2 regions of the Arthrobacter sp. JDC6 genome follow, and region 1 is predicted to be linked to the other one. Evidence: predicted binding sites of a transcription regulator. Region 1 holds the regulator's gene; the other holds the start of a gene.
The links. Region 1 encodes HspR, which represses chaperone genes until heat shock. Its sites were predicted from a motif close to AAGTTGAGTCNNNNNGACTCAACTT; they were not measured.
Positions count from the first base shown of each region.

Region 2: the regulator HspR is predicted to act here: its motif matches at 1,553-1,577, upstream of clpB (ATP-dependent chaperone ClpB).

Region 1 is NZ_CM151278.1:358,241-361,644, forward strand. Features, by position in the region: gene ACV095_RS01610 (nucleotide exchange factor GrpE) at 1-572, shown strand, start outside; gene ACV095_RS01615 (DnaJ C-terminal domain-containing protein) at 682-1,653, shown strand; gene ACV095_RS01620 (heat shock protein transcriptional repressor HspR) at 1,669-2,094, shown strand; gene ACV095_RS01625 (hypothetical protein) at 2,311-2,697, shown strand; gene ACV095_RS01630 (aldehyde dehydrogenase family protein) at 2,759-3,404, opposite strand, start outside.
Region 2 is NZ_CM151278.1:469,970-473,373, forward strand. Features, by position in the region: gene ACV095_RS02140 (ABC transporter permease) at 1-363, shown strand, start outside; gene ACV095_RS02145 (sulfate/molybdate ABC transporter ATP-binding protein) at 360-1,445, shown strand; gene clpB (ATP-dependent chaperone ClpB) at 1,607-3,404, shown strand, end outside.

The DNA.
Region 1 (3,404 bases):
ACCCCGAGGGCGGCCAGTCCGCTCCGGGGGCCGGTTCCCGGGCCGGGGCAGCAGATTCCGACGGCGACGCGCTGGCCCAGGCCGAGGAGATTCTCAACGGCGTGGACGTGCCGGCCGAGGAATCCGTGGCCCAGGGTGCGCCCGCAGGGTCCGCCGGCGCCGAGGCAGCCGAACTGCGCAACGACCTGCTCCGCCTTCAGGCTGAGTACGTCAACTACCGCAAGCGCGTTGAACGCGACCGTGCCGTGGCAGGGGAAATGGCCGTCATCGGCGTCCTGAATTCCCTGCTCCCGGTTCTGGACGACGTCGACGCCGCACGGCAGCACGGTGACCTCACCGACGGCCCCTTCGCCGCGATCGCCACCAAACTGGAGAACGCGCTGAAGACCTACGGCCTGGTCCGCATCGACGAAACCGGCGTGGAGTTCGATCCCACGATCCACGAAGCCCTGATCCAGCAGCCCGGCGAGGACATCGAGGTTGACACCGTCAGCCAGGTCCTCCGCTCCGGCTACAAGTCAGGCGACCGTGTCCTCCGCGCAGCCCAGGTGATCGTGGCCGTCCCGGCTTAGTTGCCCCTCGCCTCCGCGGATGAGGGGGTCCCGCCCGGGCCCCCTCATCCGCTCCGGCGTTCAGCGGTAATCTCGCCCTAACGCTTTTGTACTTTGAAAGGAAACGCCATTGGCTAGCCAGGATTGGGTGGACAAGGACTTTTACAAGATCCTTGGTGTTGCCAAGGACGCTTCCGACGCCGACATCAAGAAGGCCTACCGGAAGCTTGCGCGGCAGCACCACCCTGATACGAATGCGGGGAACGCCGCTTCCGAGAGGAAGTTCAAGGACATCTCCGAGGCTTATTCGGTGCTTTCGGATCCGGATGAGCGCCAGCAGTATGACGCCATCCGGGCCATGGGCAGCGGGGCCCGCTTTGCTCCCGGCGGCGCCGGCGCCCCCAACGGCGGGTTCGAGGACATGTTCGGCGGCCTGTTCACCGGCAATACCGGACGGCACGCCGGTGGTTTCAATCCCTCCGCCGGCGGCATCCCGCCCGAGTTCGCCGACCTCTTCGGCGGCTTCGGCGGCGCCCCCGGATTCCAGCGTGCCCCGCAGAAGGGCGCCGACCGGACCGCGTCGACCAGCATCTCCTTTGCCGGCTCCATCCGCGGCACCACCATCGGCCTGCGTGAACCCAGCGGCGAGGTCATCGATGTCCGGGTTCCCGCGGGTATCAAGGACGGCCAGAAGGTCCGCGTGCGTGGCAAGGGCCAGCCCGGTCCTGCCGGCAATGGTGACCTGGTGGTCTCAGTGTCGGTCCAGCCACATGCGTTTTACACGCGCGACGGCGACAACCTCCGGATCCACGTCCCCGTCACCTTCCCGGAGGCTGCTTTGGGCGCGGACATCGAAGTTCCCACCATCGACGGCGACAAGGTCAAGGTCCGCGTCCCGGCAGGCACGCCGTCCGGCCGTACCCTGCGGGTCAAGGGCAAAGGCGTCAAGACGCCCAAGGCCACCGGCGACCTGCTGGTGACGATCGACGTCGCGGTTCCCAAGAATCTCAACAAGGACGCCGAAGCTGCGGTCAAGGCGTTCGCCGAGGCCACGTCGTCGGCGGACGTTCGCGAGGGCCTGGCAGCCAAGGCCCGGCTCTAGGCGCGGAGGTGAGCCGTGGACATCAATGCTGACCAGCCGATCTTTGTGATTTCGGTGGCGGCAGAGCTGGCGGACATGCACCCCCAGACCCTGCGGCAGTACGACAGGCTTGGCATCGTCAAGCCCAGCCGTGCCCCCGGAAAGTCCCGGCGCTATTCGCAGCGTGACGTGAACATGCTGCGGGAAGTGCAGCGGCTGTCGCACGAAGGTGTGTCGCTGGAGGGGATCAAGCGCATCCTGGAACTCGAAAACCAGGTGGCAGCCCTCCAGAGCCGGATCGCTGAACTCACCGAGGAACTCGGGCGGCGGCCGCGTTCCGTGGATTCGCGCATCTTCGCCGCCGGCGCCGCGGGCGATGTGGTGAGCCTGGCCCGTGGCCAGCGCCCCCGGCCCCGGTCACAGGCGGTCATGCTGTGGCGGCCCCGGGCGATCGGACAATAAGTGCGATCGGACAATAACGGGATGCCGGAGAGCAGGTAGCGTTTCCCGGTGCCCCGGACAAATATGAGTACCCGCTACTCGTGACGGAAAAGCCCCCTGGAATTTGAATGGAACCATCGCCGGATCAGCGGCGATGGTTCCGCAATTTCTGGGGGTTTTCGTGTTTAAGGTTCTCAGCGAAGCTGCTTCAACCCGGGTCCGGCCATGAGCCCGGGGATGGAATCCGTGGCCGCGTTCAGCAGCTCCTTGCCGGGGCAGATCCTGCTGGCCATCGGGCAGACCATTGTTGTGGTCTGCGTCTGCTTTGACATGGTCCGTGAATTGTCCGTCCCGCGGTCCCACCGGCGTTACGTGGCCAGCACCGTCTTCCGTACCCTGGCGATCCCGTCGATCGTGGCCAATGCCATGACCGTCTTCATCGCCCTGGTGGTGTCCTCCTGGGTGGACGTGGTGATGGGCATGTTTGTCCTGGTGGCCATTGTTTTCCGGTTCCACCACAACCAGGACGAGGACAACTGGTGGAAGGGCAAGGGCAAGAAACTTGCCCGGTGGGCCCGCCGGCAGTTCGCCGGCCGGACGTCCACGGCCCCGGCCATGGGGTAGCGCCGCGAAGCCCCGGGAGCCCGGCGCCGGCAACCTTGCGTGCCGGGCTCCCGCGTCAACATCAGCCGTTGATCACCTGCGGTACGCCCAGGGCCTTGAGGCCCTCCACGCCGAATTCCACGCCGTAGCCGGACTGCTTGGCGCCGCCGAACGGGATGCGCGGGTCCACGGCGCCGTGCCGGTTGATCCACACGGTTCCGGCCTGGATGCGGGCCGCGACCTCCCGGGCTGCTTCCAGGTTGGGGGACCAGACGGAGGCGCCCAGGCCGACGTCGAGCCCGTTCGCCTTTTCCACCGCCTCGTCGATGCTGCCGTAGCGGATGATCGGCAGGGCGGGGCCGAACTGTTCCTCGGCCACCAGCGGGTTGTCGTTGTCGATGTCCGCCACCAGGGTGGTGGGGTAGAAGTAGCCGGGCTGGCTGGTATCCGGGTTCCCGCCCAGCAGGACGCGTGCCCCGGAAGCCTTGGCCGCCTCCACGAGGGTGGCCACGACGTCGTACTGCGCCTTGTTCTGCAGCGGTCCCAGCACGTTGTTCTCGTCCAGGCCGTTGCCCATGGGCATCTGCTTGGCGACCGCCACGAGCTCGTCACAAACGGCGTCGTAGATGTCGTCGTGGACGTAGAGGCGCTTGAGCGCGGCGCAGGTCTGGCCGGTGTTGAGGAAGGCGCCCCAGAAGATGTCCGTGGCAATGGCCTTGGGGTCGGCG
Region 2 (3,404 bases), 110 kb from region 1:
CGGTATGAGGCGGTGGCGGCGACACTGGGTGCCCGGCCCGGCACGGTGTTCCGTCGCGTCACGCTTCCGCTGGTGCTCCCGGGGCTGGCGTCCGGCGCGGTCCTCGCCTTCGCGCGGAGCCTGGGCGAGTTCGGCGCCACGCTGACGTTCGCGGGCAGCCTGCAGGGGGTGACGCGGACCCTGCCGCTGGAAATCTACCTGCAGCGCGAAACGGACCCGGACGCCGCCGTCGCCCTGTCCCTGGTACTCGTGGCCGTCGCCGTGGCGGTGGTTGCCCTTGCATACCGGCGCCCGGCACCGGGCCGTTCCGGGTCAGGCAAAAGGACGACGGCGCCGGCCCCGGCGGGAGGGGGTGTCCGGTGACATTGTCCTTCCACGCAGTGGTGGCCGGGCGCAGCTTCGACGTGGCCCTGAGCGTCCGACCGGGCGAAACCGTGGCCGTCATGGGGCCCAACGGTGCCGGTAAATCAACCCTGCTGGCCGGCATCGCGGGCCTCCTGCGGCCGGACAGCGGGCGGGCCGAACTCAACGGCAGGACCCTCTTTGACCTCGACGGCGGAAAACGTACGTGGGCGGCTCCGCACCGCCGCGGCACCGCCCTGCTGGCCCAGGAACCGCTGCTCTTCCCCCACCTGAATGCCCTGGACAATGTCTCGTTCGGGCCCCGCAGCGCCGGAGTTTCCAAGCGGAATGCGGAGGAGCAGGCGCTGCACTGGCTGGCCGAGGTGGAGGCCGGAGAACTGGCCGGGTGGCGTCCCGCCCAGCTGTCCGGCGGCCAGGCCCAGCGCGTGGCCGTGGCCCGTGCGCTCGCCGCCGACCCCGCCCTCCTCCTGCTCGACGAGCCGCTGGCAGCCCTGGATATCCACTCCGCGCCGCTGCTGCGCCGCCTGTTCAAGCGCGTCCTCGCAGGCCGGCAGGCCATCATCGTGACCCACGACGTACTGGACGCGCTGGTGCTCGCGGACCGGGTGGTCATCCTGGAAAACGGTCGGATCGCGGAGGAAGGCCCCACCCGGGCGGTGCTGGAGCGGCCGCGCAGCTCCTTTGCCGCCGGGCTCGCCGGGCTGAACTTCATTCCGGGCATCCTCGACAGGGCGGGGGTGCGGACCAGCCACGGCCTGCGGATTGCCGGCCACGACGAGGAAGCCGTCCCCGCCGCGGCGTCCGGGGAGCCTGGCCCGCTGCCCAGGGCGGGCGGTCCCGGCGTCGCCGTGTTCCCGCCGTCGGCCGTTTCCGTGTTCCTCGACGATGCGCACGGCAGCCCGCGGAACTCGTTTGCCGTCACCATCACGGACCTCGAGCCGCACGGCGACCAGATCCGCGTCCGGGCCGGCGGCCTGGCCGCGGACATCACCCCTGCTGCCTCCGCCGACCTGGGCCTTGTCCCCGGCATGACGGTGCACTTCGTGGTCAAGGCCGCGGCCGTGTCCGTGTACGGGACCTAGGCGGAGTATGTCCCGGCAGCCGATTGTCCAAGCAGGCCCGGCGGGACCTCCGGCTCTGGACAGCTGTTTCGCCGTGGGCAAACATGGCTAGTGGACGTCGCCGTCCAAAGTTGAGCGTAGTAGACTCAACTTAGTCAACAAGCCCCCGAAAGGAGCTCTCTTTGGACGTCAAATTCACCACCAAGAGCCAGGAGGCTCTTTCCGCCGCGGCAATGAACGCCTCGACGGCCGGCAACCCCCAGGTGGAACCGGCCCACCTCCTCAAGGCGCTGATGGACCAGCGTGAGGGCGTCGCCGTCGCGCTGCTTCGCGCAACCGGCGCCGATCCCGATGCCGTCAGCGTCCAGGCCAGCAGTGCCATCAAGGCACTGCCCGCCACGTCGGGCGGCTCCAGCCAGCAGGCGCAGCTGTCCCGGCCCGCACTGCAGGCCATCCAGCACGCCAAGGAGGAAGCGGACCGTCTGGGCGACAGCTTTGTCTCCACCGAGGTGCTCCTGGTGGGCCTCTCCACCGGCAACGATGCCGCCGCCCGCCTGCTGCGCGACGCCGGCGCCTCCCGCGAGGCACTTCTCGCCGCCCTGCCGGGCGTCCGCGGCGACCGCAAGGTGGACAGCCCGGACCCCGAGAACACCTTCCAGGCGCTCGAGAAGTACGGCACCGACCTCACCGCCATGGCCCGCGCCGGCAAGCTGGACCCCGTGATCGGCCGGGACGCCGAAATCCGGCGTGTTGTCCAGGTCCTGTCCCGCCGCACCAAGAACAACCCGGTGCTCATCGGCGAACCCGGCGTGGGCAAGACCGCCGTGGTGGAAGGCCTGGCCCAGCGGATGGTGGCCGGCGACGTCCCGGAGAGCCTGCGGGGCAAGACCCTCATCTCCCTTGACCTCGGCTCCATGGTGGCCGGCGCCAAGTACCGCGGCGAATTCGAGGAGCGGCTGAAGGCGGTCCTCGAGGAGATCAAGGGCTCAGACGGCCAGATTGTCACCTTCATCGACGAGATCCACACCGTGGTGGGCGCCGGCGCCACCGGCGATTCCTCCATGGACGCCGGCAACATGCTCAAGCCCATGCTGGCCCGTGGCGAGCTGCGGCTGATCGGCGCCACCACGCTGGACGAGTACCGGGAGAACATCGAGAAGGACGCAGCCCTGGAACGCCGCTTCCAGCAGGTGTACGTTGGCGAGCCCAGCGTGGAGGACACCATCGGCATCCTCCGTGGCCTGAAGGAGCGCTACGAGGCGCACCACAAGGTCTCCATCGCCGACTCCGCGCTGGTGGCGGCAGCCACGCTGTCCAACCGCTACATTTCGGGCCGCCAGCTGCCGGACAAGGCCATCGACCTGGTGGACGAGGCCGCGTCCCGGCTGCGCATGGAGATCGACTCCGCCCCGGAGGAGATCGACCAGCTGCGGCGCCAGGTGGACCGGCTCACCATGGAGGAGCTCGCGCTGGAGGGCGAGACCGACGCTGCCTCCGTGGAGCGGCTGGCTGCGCTCCGGGCCGACAAGGCGGACAAGGAGGAGGAGCTCTCCGCGCTCAACGCCCGCTGGGAGGCTGAAAAGGCCGGCCTGAACCGGGTGGGTGACCTGAAGGCCAAGCTCGATGAGCTGCGGTCCGCCGCGGACAAGGCCCAGCGCGAGGGTGATCTGGAGACCGCCTCGCGGATCCTCTACGGGGAAATTCCGGCGCTGGAACGCGAGCTGAACGCCGCTGCCGAAGCGGAGGCCGCCGTGACGGACAAGTCCGCGCAGATGGTGGCGGAGGAAGTGACGGCAGAAGACATCGCGGAGGTCATTTCCGCGTGGACCGGCATCCCGGCCGGCCGCATGCTGCAAGGTGAAAGCCAGAAGCTGCTGCACATGGAGGAGGAGCTCGGCAAGCGCCTCATCGGCCAGGGCAAGGCTGTAGCCGCAGTCTCAGACGCCGTCCGGCGCGCCAGGGCGGGCATCAGTGACCCCA